One region of the Burkholderia sp. L-4 genome, then DNA from elsewhere that is predicted to be linked to it. Evidence: riboswitches for the same ligand, from Rfam matches in the RefSeq annotation. Region 1 holds a riboswitch; the other holds the start of a gene.
What was found. A riboswitch is a leader RNA that binds a small molecule or an ion and turns the genes downstream of it on or off. The one in region 1 is predicted to bind cobalamin.
Positions count from the first base shown of each region.

Region 2: another riboswitch for cobalamin. It lies ahead of cobA (uroporphyrinogen-III C-methyltransferase); the one in region 1 lies ahead of AC1VVG_RS18395 (CbtB domain-containing protein).

Region 1 covers NZ_JBXEOX010000002.1:366,525-377,326, reverse strand. Annotated here, with positions in the region: gene AC1VVG_RS18420 (hypothetical protein) at 47-343, opposite strand; gene AC1VVG_RS18415 (DHA2 family efflux MFS transporter permease subunit) at 389-1,813, shown strand; gene AC1VVG_RS18410 (2OG-Fe(II) oxygenase) at 2,174-2,917, opposite strand; gene AC1VVG_RS18405 (inorganic phosphate transporter) at 3,206-4,798, opposite strand; gene AC1VVG_RS18400 (histidine phosphatase family protein) at 4,939-5,556, opposite strand; cobalamin riboswitch at 5,607-5,745, shown strand; gene AC1VVG_RS18395 (CbtB domain-containing protein) at 5,779-5,988, shown strand; gene AC1VVG_RS18390 (CbtA family protein) at 6,002-6,742, shown strand; gene AC1VVG_RS18385 (LysR family transcriptional regulator) at 6,765-7,673, opposite strand; gene metE (5-methyltetrahydropteroyltriglutamate--homocysteine S-methyltransferase) at 7,802-10,096, shown strand; gene AC1VVG_RS18375 (purine-cytosine permease family protein) at 10,177-10,802, opposite strand, start outside.
Region 2 covers NZ_JBXEOX010000001.1:1,829,167-1,839,968, forward strand. Annotated here, with positions in the region: gene AC1VVG_RS08495 (TonB-dependent siderophore receptor) at 1-1,484, shown strand, start outside; gene AC1VVG_RS08500 (formyl transferase) at 1,571-2,410, shown strand; gene AC1VVG_RS08505 (GNAT family N-acetyltransferase) at 2,410-3,426, shown strand; gene AC1VVG_RS08510 (M20 aminoacylase family protein) at 3,897-5,060, shown strand; gene bamE (outer membrane protein assembly factor BamE domain-containing protein) at 5,218-5,757, shown strand; gene AC1VVG_RS08520 (cobyrinic acid a,c-diamide synthase CobB) at 5,786-7,090, opposite strand; gene cobO (cob(I)yrinic acid a,c-diamide adenosyltransferase) at 7,093-7,695, opposite strand; gene AC1VVG_RS08530 (cobalamin biosynthesis protein) at 7,730-8,107, opposite strand; gene cobA (uroporphyrinogen-III C-methyltransferase) at 8,104-8,901, opposite strand; cobalamin riboswitch at 9,012-9,247, opposite strand; cobalamin riboswitch at 9,362-9,627, shown strand; gene cobW (cobalamin biosynthesis protein CobW) at 9,957-10,802, shown strand, end outside.

The DNA.
Region 1 (10,802 bases):
ATTCCCCCGGCACGTCCTTCTACGGATCACGTCAATCCATCTTCAGTCAGCGCCCGGTCGATGTCGCTACACCAGGCGGCAATGTCTGATGGCCGATGATGGGCGAAATTCGTCGACAATAATCGACAAATACCGCTTCTGGTGAAAAAAGCCCCGCTTCATCTACCCACTTTCGACTCGCCCCGTCGAATTGATCGTGTGCGCCCGTCGGCGAATGCATCACGAACTCGTCATAAAAATCTATGCGCATAAAGTCCATTTTCGCGACATGCGTTGCAGAGCGGAGAGCAGGCCCTTCGGGGTAATATCGCCATTCGTCCCGATCGGCGGCGCTCGTTCGCATCCGCTGGCGATCGGGGTCTCCCGCATTCCGTTTCCTGCATCGTTCATGACTGACAGCCCTGCTCAAAGTGGTCGGACGACCGACTTCTTGCCGTATCTCGTCGCCGCAACGTTCTTCATGGAGTACCTCGATACGACCGTGATCGCGACCGCGCTGCCGCAGATGGCGCGCTCGTTTGGCGTCGGGCCGAACGCGCTGAGCCTCGGGATGACGGCCTACATGCTGGCGCTGGCCGTATTCATCCCGATCAGCGGCTGGATCGCGGACCGCTATGGATCGCGCACGGTATTCGCGAGTGCGATCGTCGTCTTCACCGGTGCGTCCGTGCTGTGCGGGCTGTCCGACGGCGTCGGGACGTTCACGGCTGCGCGGTTGCTGCAGGGCGTCGGCGGGGCGATGATGGTCCCGGTCGGACGGATGATCGTCGTGCGCAGCACCGAGAAGGCCAAGCTGATGCGTGCGATCGCGACGATCACGTGGCCGGGCATCGTCGCGCCTGTGGTCGGGCCGCCGATCGGCGGCTTCATCACGACCTATGCGTCATGGCGCTGGATCTTCCTGCTGAACGTTCCGTTCGGCATTGCCGCGCTCGTCTGTACCTGGCTGATCGTCCGGAATACGCGGGCCGACGAACAACGGCCGCTCGACTGGGTTGGATTCGTGCTGGCCGGCGGCGCCTTGACTTGTCTGCTGATCGGCACCGAGGCGGCTGGGCAGCAGGATGTCGACTTCACGCGTGCAGGCGTCCTGGTGGGTGCAAGCGTGCTGTTCGGCCTGGCCGCATGGCTGCATGCACGACGTCACGCACATCCGCTGCTCGATTTCACGACGCTGAAGGTGCCGACATTCTCGGTGACGGTGATCACCGGTTCGGTTACGCGGATGGCGATCAATGCCGTGCCGTACCTGCTGCCGCTGCTGTTCCAGATCGGCTTCGGGCTGTCGCCGTTCCAGTCCGGCCTGCTGCTGCTCGCGAGCGCGCTCGGCAATCTGGGCATGAAGGCGGGAACGTCGTGGATTCTCGACCGATACGGCTTCCGGCGCGTTGCACTCGTCGACGTGACGATCGTCGGCGTCTTCACGATCGCGTGCGGTTGGCTGACCGCGTCGACGCCGCTGGCGATCACGCTGCTCGTCGTATTCGTCTACGGGCTGACGCGGTCGATGCAGTTCACGACGCTCGCGACGCTTGCCTATGCGGATATCCCGGCTCATCAGACGAGCGCGGCCAGCACGCTGTGGAGCGCCGCGCAGCAGATGACGATCGGGATGGGGATCGCGTTCGGTGCGTTGTCGCTGCGGGTCGCGGCGTTGGCGCGCGGCGATGCGGCCGGCATGCATTACGTGCTCGACGACTTCCGCTGGGCATTCGTCGCGGCAGGCGTGCTCGCACTGTTGACGTTGCCGGGCTATGCGCGGCTGGCCTCGGACGCAGGCGACCGGCTGCGGGCGAACGTGGCGCGAGGATAGGCCCGGACTTCAAGTCGCATTGCGTTGCGACAGGTGAGCATGCCGGTTCCCCGTCGTTCACCTCGAGTGCCGATTCGTCATGGCTGAGATGGCCTGACGGTTATCACAATCGATCGTCTGTCGTCGAGGGTGAGTGAGCGGACCGAGGAGCAATGCTGGATCGTGACGCGGGCGGCAGGGTAACGCGGATAGCCGGGTAACGCTGCACATCGCACGCATTTACGCCGCCGAAATGCAAAAGCCCGCGCCGGATCGGGCGGGGCTTGGCTTGGCGGCGCAGGGCAATGGCGCGCGGCATGTCCGGTTTGAATCCTGTGTGTGACGATCGGCACGCTCTCATCAGCGTCATCCCGATTCTTGCTACTGCGCGTCGTGAAAGATGAGGCCCAACGTGTGACGGTGGCCGCTGCGAATCCGGCTCACGCCGTGGCGCAGGTTGACGCGATAGACGCCGCGCGTCCCCTGCACGGGCCGGCCATGCACGGCGAAAATCACCGCGTCGCCTTGCATCAACGGCACCACTTCCGCGCGTGATTGCATGCGCGGCCGCTGTTCCGTCAGCACGAATTCCCCACCCGTGAAATCGCGGCCCGGCGCCGACAGCAGGATCGCGACCTGCAGCGGAAACACGTGCTCGCCATAGAGATCCTGATGGAGACAGTTGTAGTCGTCGGGACCGTATTGCAGGATCAGCGGCGTCGGTCGCGTCTGTCCCGCCGAGTGGCAGCGATCGAGGAAGGTCGTAGAGTCTTTCGGATAGCGGACGTCGATCCCGAGTGCCTGGTTCCAGCGATTCGCGATCGGCGCGAGATGCGGGTAGAGCGTCGCGCGCAGCTCGGCGATGACCGCTGGCAGCGGATACGCAAAATACTTGTATTCGCCGCGACCGAACCCGTGCCGCGCCATCACCACGCGTGAACGATAAAGTGCATCCCGCGGATACAGCGCCGCGAGCGCATCGCACTCGTCCGTCGAAATCAGGCCCGGCACATGCGCGCATCCGTACCGATCGAGTTCGGCGCCGACAGTCGGCCAGTCGAGGGTGTCGACGCGTCGCGCGATGTCCGGCGATGCGATGGCAGGTTGCAGATCGGCGATGTTCACGGGCGTCCCTCGGTTCGTCAGCGATGTGGCGCCGGGTCGCGCGAAACGCCCGGAAGCATTGCGTGCATGGTTGCGGCCACGGAGAAAGTCGACGAACCCAGTCTAACGACGTTCGTGTGCGGATGCGCTCCAGATCTTGCGCTTCAATTCGGAACGAGGAGGGGACGGCATGGTGCGCGCACGGACATTCGAACACTGCGGCGGATCGGTGCGGAGAGGCGCGGAGGCGAGCGGTGAATCTTCCACGACAGGCGGCCGGCTGATACCGGCCACCCGTTGCAACCCGAATCAAGCCAGCGACCGGAACAACCAGTAGAGCCCGCCGGCAAGCGCGATCGACGCCGGCAGCGTCAGCACCCACGCGAGCACGAGGCTGCGCACCGTGCTCCATTGCAGTCCGGAGCCGTTCGCCGCCATCGTGCCCGCGACACCCGACGACAATACGTGGGTCGTCGACACGGGCAGGCCGTACACGTCGGCGGCGCCGATCGTCAGCATCGCGACGAGTTCGGCCGATGCGCCCTGTCCATACGTCAGATGCTGCTTGCCGATTTTTTCGCCGACGGTCACGACGATCCGCTTCCAGCCGACCATCGTGCCGAGGCCCAGCGCGATCGCGACGGCGACCTTCACCCAGGTCGGAATGAACTTGGTCGCGTGGTCGAGCTGCTTGCGATAGTTGTCGATCGCGAGCTTGTCGTCGGCGGCGAACGCGGGCTGACCGGACTTCTCGATCAGGCGGATGGCTTCGGAGACGAGATACATCGTGTTGCGCACGTTGTCGACGTCGCGCTGCGGCACGGCCGCCATCGAGCCCGACGCGCCGACCGCGGTCGCGAGCGACGTCGACAGTTGCTGCACGGCCGGCAGCACGGCGGGCGTCAGTTCGCGATGCTGAACGTAGTGCTCGACGTCGGCGCGCGGGTTCGCGGACGGCGCGACGCCGTTCGTGTACTTGCCGAACGTCGCGGCCGCCTGGTTCGCGACCGCCACGAAGGTTTGCGATTCGGCCGGCGTGACGGCCTTGTTCAGCGCATACGCGGTCGGCACCGTGCCGATCAGGATCAGCATGATGAGGCCCATCCCTTTCTGTCCGTCGTTCGACCCGTGTGCGAACGACACGCCCGTGCAGGTCAGGATCAGCAGGCAGCGAATCCAGAACGGCGGCGGCTGATCCTTCGGCGGCTCCTTGTACAGCTCGGGAATCCGCACGAGCGCTTTCAGCACGAGCAGCAGCAGCGCCGCGCACAGGAAGCCGACGATCGGCGAGACCAGCAGCGACTTGCCGACGCCGAGCGCCTGGCCCCAGTCGACGCCGCTCGTGCCGGACGGCCCGTGCATCAGCTGGTTCATCAGCCCGACGCCGATGATCGACCCGATCAGCGTATGCGAGCTCGACGAGGGCAACCCGAAATACCAGGTCGCGAGGTTCCACACGATCGCGGCGATCAGCAGCGCGAACACCATCGCGAAGCCCGCGCCGCTGCCGACCTGCAGGATCAGCTCGACGGGCAGCAACTGCAGGATCCCGAACGCGACGGCGCCGCTCGAGACCATCACGCCGAGGAAGTTCCACATGCCCGACCAGATCACCGCGACGTTCGGCGTCAGCGAATGCGTATAGATCACGGTGGCGACCGCATTCGCGGTGTCGTGGAAGCCGTTGACGAATTCGAAGCCGAGCGCGATCAGCAATGCCGCGCCGAGCAACAGGTACGGAAACAGCGAGCCTTCGCGGACCGGCGACAGATCGTCGAACAGGTGCGTGCCGATATAGAGGGCGCCGAGCACGAGCACCAGCAGGAACACGGCATAGCCGATCTGCCTGGTACGTTCGATGGAGCCGGCGTTGTTCGGGGCGGACGAAGCAGGTTGATTCATGACGGCATCTCGTGAGGGAACCGCGTCCGATCCTAGCGGTGACCAGCAGTCAGTTTGATGACAGTCGGGACCACGAACGGCGTGTCTTACGGGATGTAAGCTGATTGGCCGAATGCTCGGCGCTGCGTCGCCCTGATCGCTCACATAGTGGGCGCAACGGTGGTTGACGCACCGGCATCGCGTCGGTCGTCATCCGGCGCGACCCATGACCAGCCGTCCGGCGAAGCGGCGAATGTCGTGCATGACAGCGGCGCGATGTCGAGACGCGCGGCCGCCGCCGGATCCATCCGCAGCACATGCGCGAGGGCCGCACGGACGAGCGGCGCGTGCGTGATCGCGATCACGTCGCGACCGGGCGGCAGCGCGTTCAACCATGTGCCGACCCGATGCGCGGCGGCTGCGAACGATTCGCCGCCGTGCGGCGAGGCGGACGGATCGCCGATCCACGCGGCAAGTTCGCCCGGCAGATCGCGTGCGAGGTCGCTCAGGCGCTTGCCGCGCCAGTTGCCGTAGTCGATGTCGCGCAGCGCGTCGTCGACGTCGGCGCGCAGCCCGAGCGCATCGGCGGTCTGCCGCGCACAGCATGCGGGGCTGCACAGCACGACGAGCGATCCGCCGGCGCGTGACCACCGGCCGCGCCACGCGGCAGCTTCGGCGAGCCCGCGCGCGTCGAGCGGATCGTCGTCGGGGAACGTGCCGGTGCGCATCGCCCGGGTCGATGCGTGTGCGATCAGGCGCAACGAGGCATGCAGGGTCATGTCGATGGTCGGATGATCCGGAACGGGACGTGATTGTCACCGCGCGATCACTTCAATACGCGCCCGTTCGCGCGTACAATTCGCCCGATACGAAACGCGGAAGCCGGTGCAATTCCGGCGCGGTCGCGCCACTGTAACCGGAGAATCGACGATCCCGGAAGCCAGACCTGCCTTCGTACCCATCCATCATTTGTCGGGGCGCGATTCCCCTGAGGTGCATCCATGAGCGAAGCAGTGCTGAAGCCGGCGGTCGTGCCGGCCCCCATCCCCGTCCGTGAACTGTTGCCCTGGGCCGTATTCGTCGGCCTGATCCTGTTGCTCGCCCTGTATTTCGTCGGCGCGGAACAAGGCGCGACGTCGCTCGTGCCGGGCATGTATGTCCACGAGTTCGTCCACGACGGCCGCCATCTGCTCGGCTTTCCCTGCCACTGACGCGGAGCACACGATGGTCGGAAAGCTGCTCATGCGCGGGATGCTCGCAGGCATCGCCGCGGGCCTCATCACATTCGGTTTCGCGAAAATCGTCGGCGAACCGCAAGTCGGTCGGGCGATCTCCCTTGAAGAAAAACTCGATGCCGCCAAGGGCGACGAGCCCGGGCACGATCACGATCACGAGGTCGAACTGGTCAGCCGCCACACCCAGGCCGGCCTCGGCCTGCTGACGGGCGTCGTGACCTATGGCGCGGCTTTCGGCGGACTGTTCTCGCTGGTCTTTGCCTATGCGTACGGGCGCGGCGGCCGCCTGCCGGCACGGCAGCTCGCCGCGTGGCTCGCGCTGGGGGCGTTCATCGCCCTCGTGATCGTGCCGAACATCAAGTACCCGGCCAATCCGCCGGCGGTCGGCGACCCCGATACGATCGGCCAGCGCACGGGCCTGTTCTTCCTGATGATCGCGATCTCGATCGCGACGATGGTGTTCTCGGTCGGCGTGCGCCGCCACCTGCTGGCGAAGCTCGGTCAATGGAACGCGTCAATCGTCGCGGGCCTCGTGTTCGTCGCGATCATCGCGGCCGTGCAGCTGGGGTTGCCGTCGTTCGACGAGGTACCGGCCGCATTCCCGGCTGCCTTGCTGTGGAAGTTCCGCGTCGCCGCGCTCGGGATGCAGGCGATCATGTGGACGACGATCGGCCTGCTGTTCGGCGCCTGGGTCGAACGCAGCGAACGCATCGCGATGCGCGCCGCCTGACGCGCATGCCGGACGAGCGCGCCTAGCGCAGCATGCGCGGCGCGCTCCACGTCGATTCGCGCGCCAGCGCGACGAACGCGGCCAGATAGTCGATCGATGCATCCGCCTCGCGGATGCCGAGGAAGATCTGCTTCGCGATTCCCTTCTTGCCGAGCTTGACCGGCACGACCGGCATCCGGTCGGCGTACTCGTCGGCCAGCCATCTCGGCAGCGCGGCCACGCCGCGCCCGCTCGCCACCATCTGCAGCATGATGTCGGTCGTCTCGATCGACTTGTGCCGCCTCGGCACGATGCCGGCCGGCGTCAGGAACTGGTTGTAGATGTCGAGCCGGTCGGTTTCGACCGGGTACGTGATCAGGATCTCGTCGGTCAGCTGCTCGGGCGTGACGTAGTCGGCGTTCGCGAACCGGTGCGAGTCGGCGACCACCAGCACCTGCTCGTAATCGAACACGGGATCGAAGCGCAACCCCGGCTTGTTCAACGGGTCGGGTGTCACGAGCACGTCGACGTCATGGCCGAACAGCGCGCCGATGCCGCCGAACTGGAAGCGCTGCTTCACGTCCACGTCGACGTCGGGCCAGCGCGACAGGTACGGCGACACGACCTTCAGCAGCCACTGGTAGCACGGGTGGCATTCCATCCCGATGCGCAGCGTGCCGCGCTCGCCCTTCGCGTACTGCTTCATCCGCTCCTCGGCGAGTTCGAACTGCGGCAGCAGCCGGTTCGCCAGTTTCAACAGGTAGTGCCCGCCCTGCGTGAGCCGCAGGCCGCGGCCTTCGCGGTCCCAGATCGGCGTGCCGAGCTGCTGCTCGATCTTCCGGACGGTATGGCTGAGCGCCGATTGCGTGAGGTGCAGCGCATTGGCGGCCGCCGTCAGCGAGCCGTGGCGCTCGACTTCACGAATGACGACGAGATGGAATCGTTCCAGCATGGATGGGGGTCACGCAATGAATACATGAACAACTTTAATGGATGAATGAAATAATGCCATTTTATTTCATGTGTTGAAATCCCTATGATGGCTGCCGGATCTTCAATTTTTCTCTGGACGGCAGCTTCATGGTCACGACACACAATCTCGGTTTCCCGCGCATCGGCGCGAAGCGCGAACTCAAGTTCGGTCTCGAGCGCTACTGGAAGGGCGAATCGTCGCGCGACGCGCTGAAGGCGCTCGGCGCCGAGCTGCGCCGGCGCCACTGGCACGATCAGCGCGACCTGGACCTGGCGCCGATCGGCGATTTCTCGTTCTACGACCAGGTGCTCGACATGAGCTTCACGCTCGGCAATCTGCCGAAGCGCGTGCAGGACTTCCACGGTGATGCGCTCGACAACGCCTTCCGCGTCGCGCGCGGCCGGTCGGCGCAATCGGCTGAAGAACACGCGGCGTGCTGCGGCGGCGTCGCGGCCGGTGAAATGACGAAGTGGTTCGATACGAACTACCACTACATCGTCCCGGAATTCCACGCCGACACGAACTTCTCGCTCGATCCGTCGCGCCTGCTGCAGCAACTGGCCGAGGCGACCGCGCAGGGCGTGAACGCGAAGCCGGTGATCCTCGGCCCCGTCACGTACCTGTGGCTCGGCAAGGCGAAGGACGATTCCGATCGCCTCGCGCTGCTGCCGAAGCTGCTGCCCGTGTACGGCGCGCTGCTCGACACGCTGACCGCGCAGGGCGTCGAATGGGTGCAGATCGACGAGCCGATTCTCGTGACCGAACTAGATGCCGAATGGCGCCAGGCCTTCCGCACCGCCTACGCGGTGCTGGAAACGCGCCGTATCAAGCTGCTGCTCGCGACGTACTTCGGCCAGCTTCAGGACAACCTGACGCTCGCGGCGTCGCTGCCGGTCGACGGCCTGCATGTCGACGCGATCAACGCCCGCGCCGAAATCGACGCGCTGGTTCGTGAGCTGCCGGCCGAACGCGTGCTGTCGGTGGGCGCGATCAACGGCCGCAACATCTGGAAGACGGACCTGAATGCGACGCTCGACTGGCTCGAGCCGCTCGCGAAGCAGCTCGGCGATCGCCTGTGGCTCGCGCCGTCGTGCTCGCTGCTGCACGTGCCGGTCGATCTGGCGAGCGAGGACAAGCTCGATGCGGAAATCCGTTCGTGGCTCGCGTTCGCGCTGCAGAAGCTCGATGAGCTGAAGGTGCTCGCGACCGCGCTGAACGAGGGCCGCGACAAGGTGGCCGGGGCGCTCGCCGCGAACGCCGCCGCCATCGCTTCGCGCCGCCGCTCGCCGCGTGTGAACAACCCGGCGGTGAAGGCCGCGATCGCGCGTATCGATGCGCAGCTCGGCAACCGCGCGAGCCCGTATCCGCAGCGTGCGTCGAAGCAGTCGGCGCGCCTGAACCTGCCGGCCTTCCCGACGACGACGATCGGTTCGTTCCCGCAGACCGCCGAAATCCGCCACGCGCGCAGCCGGTTCAAGGCCGGCGCGCTGGACGAAGCCGGCTACCGCACGGCGATGCAGGCCGAGATCGAACGCAGCGTCCGCGAACAGGAATCGCTCGAACTCGACGTGCTCGTGCACGGCGAAGCCGAACGCAACGACATGGTCGAATACTTCGGCGAGCAGCTCGACGGTTATGCATTCAGCCAGTTCGGCTGGGTGCAGTCGTACGGGTCGCGCTGCGTGAAGCCGCCGATTCTGTTCGGCGACATCAGCCGCCCGAAGGCGATGACGGTCGAATGGATCACGTACGCGCAGTCGCTGACGGACAAGCCGATGAAGGGCATGCTGACCGGCCCCGTGACGATCCTCAACTGGTCGTTCGTGCGCGACGACCAGCCGCGCTCGGTGTCGTGCTACCAGCTCGCGCTCGCGATCCGCGCAGAAGTGCTCGATCTCGAGAAGGCCGGCGTGCGCGTGATCCAGATCGACGAGGCCGCGCTGCGCGAAGGGCTGCCGCTGCGCCGCGCGCAATGGGGCGAATACCTGAAGTGGGCGGTCGAGTCGTTCCGCATCACCGCGAACGGCGTGCGGGACGATACGCAGATCCACACGCACATGTGCTATTCGGAGTTCAACGACATCATCGCGTCGATCGCCGACATGGATGCGGACGTGATCACGATCGAGACGTCGCGCTCGGACATGGAGCTGCTCGACGCGTTCGACGATTTCAGGTATCCGAACGAAATCGGGCCGGGCGTGTACGACATCCATTCGCCGAACATCCCGACGCAGGATCATATCGTCGGGTTGATGAAGAAGGCGGCCGAACGGATTCCGGCGGAACGCCTGTGGGTGAACCCGGATTGCGGGCTGAAAACGCGGCAGTGGGCGGAGGTGATTCCGGCGCTGACGAACATGGTCGCCGCCGCGAAGACGTTGCGCGCCCAGGCGCGGTAACGTAGCGCATGCTGCGCGCTTGCCGCCGGGATCGATGACCCGGCAGGCAACCTGCGCGCCGCGATGCGCCACGTGCTCCGTCACGCGTGTTCGTGACGGGGCGTGTCGGCGAGCGTTTCGGGAGACCGTGCGTCGGCGATCACGCGTCGTTCGCGTTCGAGATCGAGCGAACGCGACAGCACCGCATACACGGCACCCGCGACGGCCAGCCCGACGAGCCATGCGATATCGACGCCACCCAGCATGCGTGCGAACGGGCCGACGAAGACCTCGCGGTTCGCTTCGGCATCGAAGATGGAGAAGAACGGCACCATCGCGGCGAAGCCGGCCAGGTACGCGACGATGCCGCGCGGCTGCCACGCGCCGTAGAGTCCGTCCGGCGTGAAGAAGTGCGCGATCGCGTAGCGGCCGCGCCGCACGAAGAAGTAATCGACGAGGTTCACCGCGGTCCACGGCACGAGGAAGTAGAGCATCAGCGTCAGAAACGTCTGCAGCAGTGCGATGCCGTTGCCGCGGATCGCGAACACGCAGGCGAGCACGAACGTGCTGATCGCGACGATCGACGCGACGCGCGCGCGGCGTGTCGGCCGGATCGGCACGATCGAATCGGCGGCGGTCAGGACGGTCAGCATCGCGCTGTATGCATTGAGCGCGATGATCGGCAGGAAGCCGACCAGCGACACGATCGCGATCAGCTTGCCGAGGC
Region 2 (10,802 bases), on a different contig from region 1:
GTCCGAACAACGACCAGCGCGTCGCGCTCGCGCCGTCGTTCCGCTGGCGCCCGGACGCGGATACGTCGCTGACGCTGTCCGCGACGTACCTGCAGGACTGGGGCGACATCTCGTCGAACTTCGTCCCGGCGGTGGGCACGGTGCTGCCGAACCCGAACGGGCAAATCAACAAGGACGTCTACGAAGGCGACCCGAACTTCAACTACTACCGCAAGAAGCAGTGGTCGGTCGGCTACCAGTTCGAACGAAACCTGACGCCGGCGTGGACGTTCCGCCAGAACACGCGCCTGATGCACCTGTCGCTCGACAACGGTTCGGTGTTCGGCAACGGCTTCGTCGACGGCAGCACGACCGACGTGTCGCGCTGGGCCGGCGTGTTCCAGATGAACTACAGCCGCTTCGACATCGACAACAACCTGGAAGGCCGGTTTGCAACGGGCCCGCTCCAGCACACGCTGCTGCTCGGCTTCCAGTACAACCGCCAGACCGCGACCGACAGCGAATGGCTCGCCGCCGCGTCGCCGCTGAACATCTACAACCCGGTCTATACGCCAGTCACGCTGTCGGTGTTCTCGAATCCGGACACCACGTTCCGTACGAACACGTACACGACGATGAACACGTTCGGCCTGTACGCGCAGGACCAGATCAAGTGGAACCGCTGGACGCTGACGCTCGGCGGCCGCGAGGACTGGGTCAACATGCGGATGGACGACCGCGCGGGCGGCACGTCGACGAAGGCGGACGTCACGGCATTCACCGGCCGCGTCGGCCTCACGTACCAGGGCGATTACGGGCTGTCGCCGTACGTCAGCTACGCGACGTCGTTCAATCCGCTGATCGGCGTGAACCTGGTCGGCGGCGGCTTGCCGCAGCCGACGCGCGGCAAGCAGATCGAGGCCGGCCTGCGCTGGCAGCCGCCCGGCAAGAACCTGATGCTGAACGCGGCGATCTACCAGATCAACCAGACCAACGTGCTCACGTCGGCGTTGCCGGGCCAGGACCCGACGGGCACGAAGTCGGTGCAGACCGGCGAAGTGCGTTCGCGCGGGATCGAGCTGAGCGCGACCGGCAAGGTCACGCGCAACCTGTCGGTGATCGCGTCGTACGTCTACCAGGACGTGAAGAACGTGCAGGCCAACGACGTGTCGCTGAACAACTGGCCGGTCGACATTCCGCGGCCGCGCCAGATGGCGTCGCTGTGGACCGACTGGACGTGGCACACGGGGCCGCTCGCGGGCTTCGGCCTCGGCGGCGGCATCCGCTACCAGAGCGCGTCGGCCGGTGCGGCGGACAACTCGCTGACGGTGTCGAGCGTCACCCTGTTCGACGCGGGGCTGCATTACGACGTGCGTAACTGGCGCTTCGCCGTGAACGGGACGAACCTGTTCAACCGCCATTACATCAGCGGTTGCCAGTCGTACAACGTCTGCGTGTTCGGAACCGACCGCACGGTGATCGCGACCGCGAAATACAACTGGTGACGTTGCGCGCCGCGGCCCGCCGGCCGGCCTTCGCGGCCGGCGCGGGCGGGCCGCGGCGCCTTCGTCCGCTTTTCCTCGACGCATCCATGCCGAAAAAAAATCTCGTCTACATCCAGTCGCTGCGCAACGGCGCGGCCGATCGCGCCGGCCAGCCGGTCGCTTATCGGGGCGGCACGCGCTACATGAAGGCGCCGCTCGAATTCCTCGTCGAACGCCTGAACGATTCGCCGCTCGGCGAGCGCTACACGCTCAAGGGCGTGATCGTCGACGACGACGAAGGCTCGCCGGCCGACCGCGCGAAAGTGGCCGACTACGGCTTCGCGCGCACGCCGGGCCGCCCGTGGATCCTGCCGGAGGGGTTGACGGTGCAGGGCACGCCGGTCGACGCGCTGTTCAGCGCGATTCCGTCGACGTACCGGCGGCTGCCGCGCGACGCGCGCGAGCGTGTGGCCGGCAAACAGGCGTTCGAGCGCCGCCTGCTCGAGCGCCTGCTCGACCTCGACGCCGACATCGTCGTGCTCGACGGGCTGCTCGTGATCCTCGACGAGCTCGTGCGGCCGGGCGCGCGCTTTCACCGGCGCATCGCGAACATCCACCCCGGCATCACGGCCGACGATTCGCCGTACCAGCGGCGCGGCGCGTGGGCGACGCTCGATGCGCTGCACGGCGCGCGCGGCGAACGGGTCGACTGGGCGAGCGGTACGACGTCGTCCGTCGAGCCCGTGACGATGACGGGCGCGTCGTTTCACTACGTCGACAACGGCATCGATTCCGGCGAGGTGATCTGCGACGTGCTCGACACGCCGATCGCGCCGGACGACACGATTCTCGAACTGCGCTGGAACAACTTCCAGCGCAGCCTGTTCCCGGCGCTCGAGCGGGGGCTGCATGTCCTCGCCGACCGCCACGACGCGGGAGTACTGTGATGGAAGACACGCTGACGAAACCGGCCGGTGCCGCCGACGCCGTCGCAGGCGAAGTGGCTGCCGCGCTCGACGGCGCCGCGCAGGGGCAGGCCGTGGCGGTCGTCGAGCACACGCTCGACGCCTGGCGGCCCGACGGTGCGCCGGACGAGCTGCTCGCGGCGTTCGTCGCGCTGTTCAACACCGACACGCGGTACGACATCGCGACGATCTCGGTGCCGCTCGCCGGCGCGGAGGCGGCAGCCGTCGAGTCGTACGTCGCGCGCGCGGTGCGCGAGGGCGTGATCGACGGCGCGCAGGTCGTGGGCGACACGCTGCGGCTCACCGTGTCGCGCACGACGTTCTGGCAGAACCCGCGGCCGTGGCTGAAGGCGCCCGCGTCGGGCGGGATGCCGCTGCGCTACGCGATCACGAACGGCCACCGGCATCCGGTGCGCCCGCCGTCGCCGGCCGGCGAGATCTATGCGCGCTACATGCCGCAGGTCGGGATGACCTTCAGCCTGCGCACCGTCGACGTCGACGCGCATGCGGACCTGTTCAGCGGCTGGATGAACCTCGATCGGGTCGCGCATTTCTGGGACCAGCGCGGCACGCGCGACGAGCACGCGGCCTACCTTGCCGAGCGGCTCGCCGATCCGCACATGCACCCGATGATCGGTTATTTCGACGATACGCCGTTCGGCTATTTCGAGTTCTACTGGGCGAAGGAGGACCGCCTCGCGCCGTTCTACGACGCGCACGACTACGACCGCGGCTTGCACCTGCTGATCGGCGACTCGCGCTTCCAGAGCGCCGGCAAGCTGCATGCGTGGTGGAGCGGGGTGCTGCACTACATGTTCGTCGACGAACCGCGCACGCAGCGGCTCGTCGGCGAGCCGCGCGTCGATCACGTGCGGCACATCGCGTACATGCACCGGCTCGGGTTCTACACGCTGAAGGAATTCGATTTCCCGCACAAGCGCGCGGCGCTCACGGTGATCGAGCGCGATACGTTCTTTGACACTTTCCGCTTGCCGTGACGGCACGGGCGCGCGGCGTCGGCACGCGCACGGGCCGCGCATCGAAGCGCCGGGTTGCGCGGCCGAACGCAGGGCAGGCTTCGTCGAGAAGGTGCTGTTTCGACCTCGGGAGCGTGGTGTTCTTGCGCATCAGGAAGGATCGCTTGTTCACTTTTGCATCAGCGCACACAAAAAACGTACAAGCGTCAAAAAGTGAACAGGATTTCGCCAGCCTTTGATGTAAAGGCACTATTTTCTCTACATGAGCGGCCACGCTTTCCTCTCATACGAACCATCGATGTGAAGCGCGCAGTTTTGCGTGTCGACGGCACGCCGGGCAGTCGTCCGGATGGTCGGGCCCCTGCGGCGCGAGTCGTGCCCGCATCCGGCAACTCCAGGTTGCCACCGCGACGACTTTCCGTCTGTCCGGTTGCCGTCGAATCGACTATCGTTGCCTGCATGTTCCGCACCGTACTTCAGGAGACGACACCGTGACGCACAGCGTGATCCCAGCAGGCCTGGCCGACGAAATGATCCAGATCCGGCACCGCATTCATGCCCACCCCGAACTGGGTTTCGAGGAATTCGCGACGAGCGACCTCGTCGCGGAGCAGTTGCAGTCGTGGGGTTATACGGTGCATCGCGGGCTCGGCGGAACCGGCGTCGTCGGGCAGTTGAAGGTGGGCGATGGCGCGCGGCGCCTCGGCCTGCGCGCCGACATGGACGCGCTGCCGATCCACGAGGCGACCGGGCTGCCGTACCAGAGCACGATCGCCGGCAAGATGCATGCGTGCGGCCACGACGGCCACACGGCGATGCTGCTCGCGGCCGCGAAGCATCTCGCCCGCGAGCGCCGTTTCTCGGGCACGCTGAACCTGATTTTCCAGCCGGCCGAGGAAGGGCTCGGCGGCGCGAAGAAGATGCTCGACGAAGGGCTGTTCGAGCAGTTCCCGTGCGATGCGATCTTCGCGATGCACAACATGCCGGGCTTCCCCACCGGCCAATTCGGTTTCCTGCCGGGGCCGTTCATGGCGTCGTCGGATACCGTCGTCATCGACGTGCAAGGCCGCGGCGGCCACGGCGCGGTGCCGCACAAGGCGATCGATCCCGTCGTCGTGTGCGCGCAGATCGTGCTGGCGCTGCAGACGATCGTGTCGCGCAACGTATCGCCGCTCGACATGGCGATCGTCACGGTCGGCGCGATTCACGCAGGCGACGCGCCGAACGTGATTCCCGATCGCGCGCAGATGCGCCTGTCGGTGCGCGCGCTGAAGCCCGACGTGCGCGACCTGCTCGAAACGCGCATCAAGGAAGTCGTCCACGCGCAGGCCGCCGTGTTCGGCGCGACCGCGACGATCGACTACCAGCGCCGCTACCCGGTGCTCGTCAACGACGCGGAAATGACGGCGTTCGCGCGCGGCGTGGCGCGCGAGTGGGTCGGCGATGCAAACCTGATCGACGGGATGGTGCCGCTCACCGGCAGCGAGGATTTCGCGTTCCTGCTCGAAAAGCGGCCGGGCTGCTACCTGATCATCGGCAACGGCGACGGGGAGGGCGGCTGCATGGTGCACAACCCGGGCTACGACTTCAACGACGCGGCGCTGCCGACCGGCGCGTCGTACTGGGTCAAGCTGGCCGAGGCGTTTCTGGTATGACGCGGTTTCGCGAACGTCGTCGTTGCCGGGCTCGCATGAGCTTTTCCGGCCGCGACGGATGTGCTCGGATTTGACGCTCCTTGACATCGGCGGGACAGGTCGCGTGCTACGCTGCGCGCGACGCCGGATCGGCTCGATGAATACAGGTGTGAATGACATGCGAAAACAGCTTCTGACCGTGCTGACGGCCTGTGCGGTGGGCGTTCTGGCGGCCGGGTGTGACGACCAGAAGGTGGCGGACGCGGTGAATTCGATCAAGCCCGACCCGCTCGCGTTCGGCAAACTGCAGCCGGGTGTCTCGACGACCGAGGACGTGCTCCGCCAGGCGGGCAAGCCCGAGATGGTCAGGCAGGGCGACGACGGCTCGCAGCGCTTCGAGTACCCGCGCGGCCCGTACGGCACGCGTACCTACATGCTCGATTTCGGGCCGGACGGCCGGCTCGTGTCGATCACGCAGGCGCTGACCGCGGCCAACATCGCGAAGGTCGTGCCCGGCATGTCGAAGGACGACGTGCGGCAACTGCTCGGCAAACCGACCGAAGTCGCGCAATACGCGTTGAGCCATGAAGAGGTGTGGAGCTGGCACTGGGCCGAGGGCGGCGTATCGGGCGACGCGATGTTCAACGCGCATTTCTCGCCCGACGGCACCGTGATCCGGACGTCGCGCTCGGAGGCGCCGGGGCGCGAAAAGCCCTGACGTCGCGGCACGCACGCAGGCTGTTCCGTCAGAATGCCGTGCCGCCGAACAGGGCCGCCGCCATCTCCGGATTCGACGGCCAGTACATGTGCATGTACGTCGCGACGATCGCGCCGCAGCGGTAGACGGCTTCGCCGCTGCCCGGCGCGCCGTCGGGGCGCGCGGCGCTCGCCACCGGCACCAGCGGCGTCGCGAACCGCGAATAGTGGAACGTATGGCCGCGCATCGGCCCGTTGCGCGTCTCGAGTTGCTGCATGCCGAGCGCCGCGAACCGGCGCTGCATCGTCGCATGACCCGGCAACACGCCCAGCATCGGCGTCGTCACGCCGTCCACGTCGGTCAGCGATTCGCACAGATACACCATCCCTCCGCATTCCGCGACGATCGGCCGGCCGGCCGCCGCGTGCGTGCGAATCGTCCGCGCGGTCCCGGCATTCGCCGCGAGCGTCGCCGCATGCAGTTCCGGATAACCGCCCGGCAGGAACAGCGCGTCGCAATCGTCGGGCACCGGTTCGTCGGCGAGTGGCGAGAAGAACCGCACCGCCGCACCGAGCGCATCCAGCAGCGCGAGGTTCGCCGGATAGATGAACGAGAACGCCGCATCGCGTGCGACGGCGATCCGCTTGCCCGCAAGCGCGCGCGGCAGCGGCGCCGCGGCGTCCGGTGCCGCGAACGCGACGGCCGGCGGCAATTCGGCGAGCGCCGTCCGCACGAGCACGTCGGCCGCGCGCTCGAGCCGCGCATCGAGATCGTCGATGTCGGCCGGTTGATGCAGGCCGAGATGCCGCTCCGGCAGCGTGATGCCCGCATCGGCCGGCACGTGTCCGAGCCAGCGGAGGTCGCCGGGCAGCGCCTGCTGCAGCAGTTCCGCATGCCGCGCGGAGCCGACGCGGTTTGCCAGCACGCCGTGAAACGGCAGTGCCGGCCTGAACCGGGCGAGCCCGAACGCGATCGCCGCGAACGTCTGCGCCATCGCCTTCGCCGAAATCACCGCGACGACCGGGACGCCGAACGCGGCCGCGAGATCGGCGCTGCTCGGCGTGCCGTCGAACAGCCCCATCACGCCTTCGATCAGGATCAGATCCGCGTCGCGCGCGGCATCGGCGAGCAGCGCGCGGCAGCCGGTTTCGCCGACCATCCCGAGATCGAGCGTATGCACGGGCGCGCCGCTCGCGCGCTCGAGCAGCATCGGATCGAGAAAGTCGGGCCCGGTCTTGAACACGCGCACGCGGCGGCCCAGCCGGCGGTGCAGCCGTGCAAGACCGGCCGTCACCGACGTCTTGCCCTGGCCCGACGCGGGTGCGCTGACGAACAGCGCGGGGCAGGCCGGCACGCTCAGAACTCCACGCCGCGCTGCGCCTTCACGCCTTGCTCCTTGTACGGGTGCTTGACGAGCCGCATTTCGGTGACGAGATCGGCCGCGTCGATCAGCGCATCGGGCGCGTGCCGCCCCGTGACGACGACGTGCACCGAAGCGGGACGCGCGACGAGCGTCGCGAGCACTTCGTCGAGCGGCAGGTATTCATACTTCAGCACGGTGTTCAGCTCGTCGAGGATCACCATCCGGTAGTCGCCGCTCTCGATCATCCGGCGCGCCTCGTTCCAGCCCTTGCGCGCGGTCGCGATATCGGCGTCGCGGTTCTGCGTGTTCCACGTATAGCCGTCGCCCATCGTCACGAAATCGCATTCCGCGACCGCGCCGAGAAAGTCGCGCTCGGACGTATGCAGCGCGCCCTTGATGAACTGCACGACGCCGAGCCGCATGCCGTGGCCGAGCACGCGCACGGCCATGCCGAACGCAGCCGTGCTCTTGCCCTTGCCGTTGCCGGTATTGACGATCAGCAGGCCCTTTTCCAGGGTGGCGGCGGCCTGCTTCTTCTCGTGGCCGGCGCGGCGGCGTTCGGTCATTCGCTGATGGGATTCGGCATCGGTCTTCATCGGAAATCGTCCTGTCGAAAGCGAAACAAAGGGTTCAGAGCGGGCCGGCGAGGGCAACCGTCACGCCGTCCCGGATGGATTTGGGGCCCAGCAGCCTGCCATGCGGCGCCGCGAGCTGCGCGCAGGGTTCGGCCACGCCCGCCACCCCGAAGCGCGCCAGCGCGGCGTCCGACGGGCCGCTCGCGGCCAGTTCGGGACGGCTCGCCAACTGCGCCGCGTCGAACGCGACGAGCGGCCAGCCGCGGCGCGCGCACAGCATGCGCAGCGCCCGCGCACACGCCTTGTCGGCGAGCGTCGCGACGAGCGCCGGTTCGGCGGCCGGGTAACGCGCCAGCGCCGCCCGGATCGCGGCATCGAGCTGCGCGGCCGTGACGCCCGCGCGAAAACCGATGCCGAGCGCGACGCGCATCATGCGCGGCCGCCGAGCGCCGCACGCACGGCCGGATCGTCGGCAAGCGCCGCGACGCGGCCGATCACGACGATGGCCGGTGAACCGATGCCGGTTGCGCCGACGCGTTCGACGAGCGTGTCGAGCGTCGCGAGGACCTGCCGCTGCTCGGGGCGGGTCGCATGCTCGATCGCCGCGCACGGCGTATCGCCGGGCAGGCCGCCGCCGCGCAGCGCGGCGGTGATCGCGTCGAGCCGGCGAATGCCCATGTAGATCACGATCGTCATGCGCGTGGCCGCCAGCGCGTGCCAGTCGGGCTCGTCGGCGCCCGCGCCGTGGCCCGTGACGAAGATCACGCCCTGTGCGGCGCCGCGCTGCGTGACCGGGATGCCGAGCGCGGCCGGCGCGGCAATGCCTGCGGTGATGCCGTTCACGATCTCGACCGCAAAACCCGCCGCGCCCAGCGCGGCCAGTTCCTCGCCGCCGCGGCCGAACACGAATGGATCGCCGCCCTTGAGCCGCGCGACGCTGCGGCCCGCCCGCAAGTGCGCGACGATCGCTTCCTGCGGCGTCGACGCATGGCCGCCGCGCTTGCCGACGTGCTCGACCTGCGCGTCGGCGCGTGCATGGCGCAGCACGTCGGGATTCACGAGATCGTCGACGAGCAGCACGTCGGCCGCGCCGATCGCACGCACGGCCTTGAGCGTCAGCAGGTCCGCATCGCCGGGGCCGGCGCCGATGAGCCACGCGCGGCTCATCGCACGCGGCACGGCACGCACCGTGTCGAAACAGTGGAAAGGAACAGGCGGGCGGCACATCGGCGGCCGGCGGGCAGGCAGTGCATGACGGATCGGACGAAGCCCGCGCGGACGCGGGCGGAATGCGCACCCCATCCGTCCCCCGCGGATCGGGCGTTCGGCGAGCATCGGGCTCGCCCCTTGCGTCGGCCGGTATCCGGGCTGGCCGCTTGCCAGGCCGCAGCCTTCCCGCCCGGTGAAGGGCAGTGGCATCGCGGGCGGCCTGGGCGCGTGCGCGGGGAGCGCGGCGCGCGGGCGGCGTACCGTTGCGGGGACAGCACAGGCCGGGCGGTCGTCCGCCTCCTGTTTCCCGTTTAACTGCATGCGCGGAATGCGCATGCGAGCACCGAACGCGGCGCATACGATAGCACAGCGGTTCGCCCGCGCGAACCGGCCACGGCCGGCCTCCGGCACGGTGCGCCGGCGGTGCGCAACGCAGTCCGGCGCCCCGTGCCGCCTTGACGCTCCCGGCCCCGCCGCCTACACTCGCACGCGTTTTGGTGCTCGCGCGTGCCGCTCCGGCGCGCGCAGTTAAACGGGAAACAGGGAGCCTGCCTGCACCGCAGTCGAGCCAACCTGTGCTGCCCCCGCAACGGTAAGCGAACGTGTCGCGCGCGAGCGCGATGCAGCGCCGCTTCGCCGCCTGCCGCGTGCAGGCGGACGACCGCCACTGGATGCCGCGCGCATCCGGGAAGGCGAAGCGGCGTGTTCGCCAGCCCGGATACCGGCCTAAACGTTGGGGTTCAGCGCCGCGGGGAGGCGGCGCATCGTCCACGGCCGCAGCAGGCCCGACGCCCGGGGTGTTCCGCTTCCTCCGCCGATCTGCCCCCCGCGCGAACGCGCCGGGCCGAGACGGCGAACGGCAGGCGGCGCGGGCAGGGCCGGCGGCAGCCGTGTTGGCATTCACGATGTCGACCGTTCGCAAGGAAGCACCATGTCCGATTCGTTGTTCCGCCCGTCGCGCGGTTGTTCGCGCGGATCGCGCGGCGGTCTGCCTGCGCGTCGCCCGATGAATGGCCTCGCCGCCGCCAACGCGACGATCCCGTCCTGATTCCCTCTTCGACACCGGACCTACCATGACCCTACGCAAGCTTCCCGTCACGATCGTCACGGGCTTTCTCGGCAGCGGCAAGACGACGCTGATGCGCCACATCCTGCAGCACGCCGCGGGCCGCCGCATCGCGGTGATCGTCAACGAATTCGGCGAGCTCGGCATCGACGGCGAGATCCTCAAGGGCTGCGGCATCGGCTGCGAGGACGCCGACGGCGCGCAGGGCGAAGCGTCGGGCCAGCTGTACGAACTCGCGAACGGCTGCCTGTGCTGCACCGTGCAGGAAGAGTTCTACCCGGTGATGGAGGCGCTCGTCGAACGGCGCGCGGACATCGACCACGTGCTGATCGAGACATCGGGCCTCGCGCTGCCGAAGCCACTCGTGCAGGCGTTCAACTGGCCGACGATCCGCAACAGCTTCACGGTCGACGCGGTCGTGACCGTGGTCGACGGGCCGGCCGCCGCGAGCGGCCAGTTCGCGGAAAACCCGCAGGCCGTCGACGCGCAGCGCCGCGCCGATCCGAATCTCGACCACGAATCGCCGCTGCACGAACTGTTCGCCGATCAGCTGTCGTCGGCCGATCTGGTGATTGTGAACAAGGCCGATCTGGTCGGCGACGCGGAATTCGCCCGGATCGAAACCGCGATCCGCGACGAGATTCCGCCGCAGGTGAAGATCGTGCGCGCGACGCGCGGCGAGCTCGATCTCGCGATGCTGCTCGGCCTCGAATCGGCATCGGAAGAAACGATCCACCTGCGTCACGATCATCACGGCTCGGCCGACGACGGTGATCACGATCACCATCACGACGATTTCGACTCGGTGGTCGTGTCCGGCGACGCCGGCACGCGCGAGGCGACGATCGCCGCG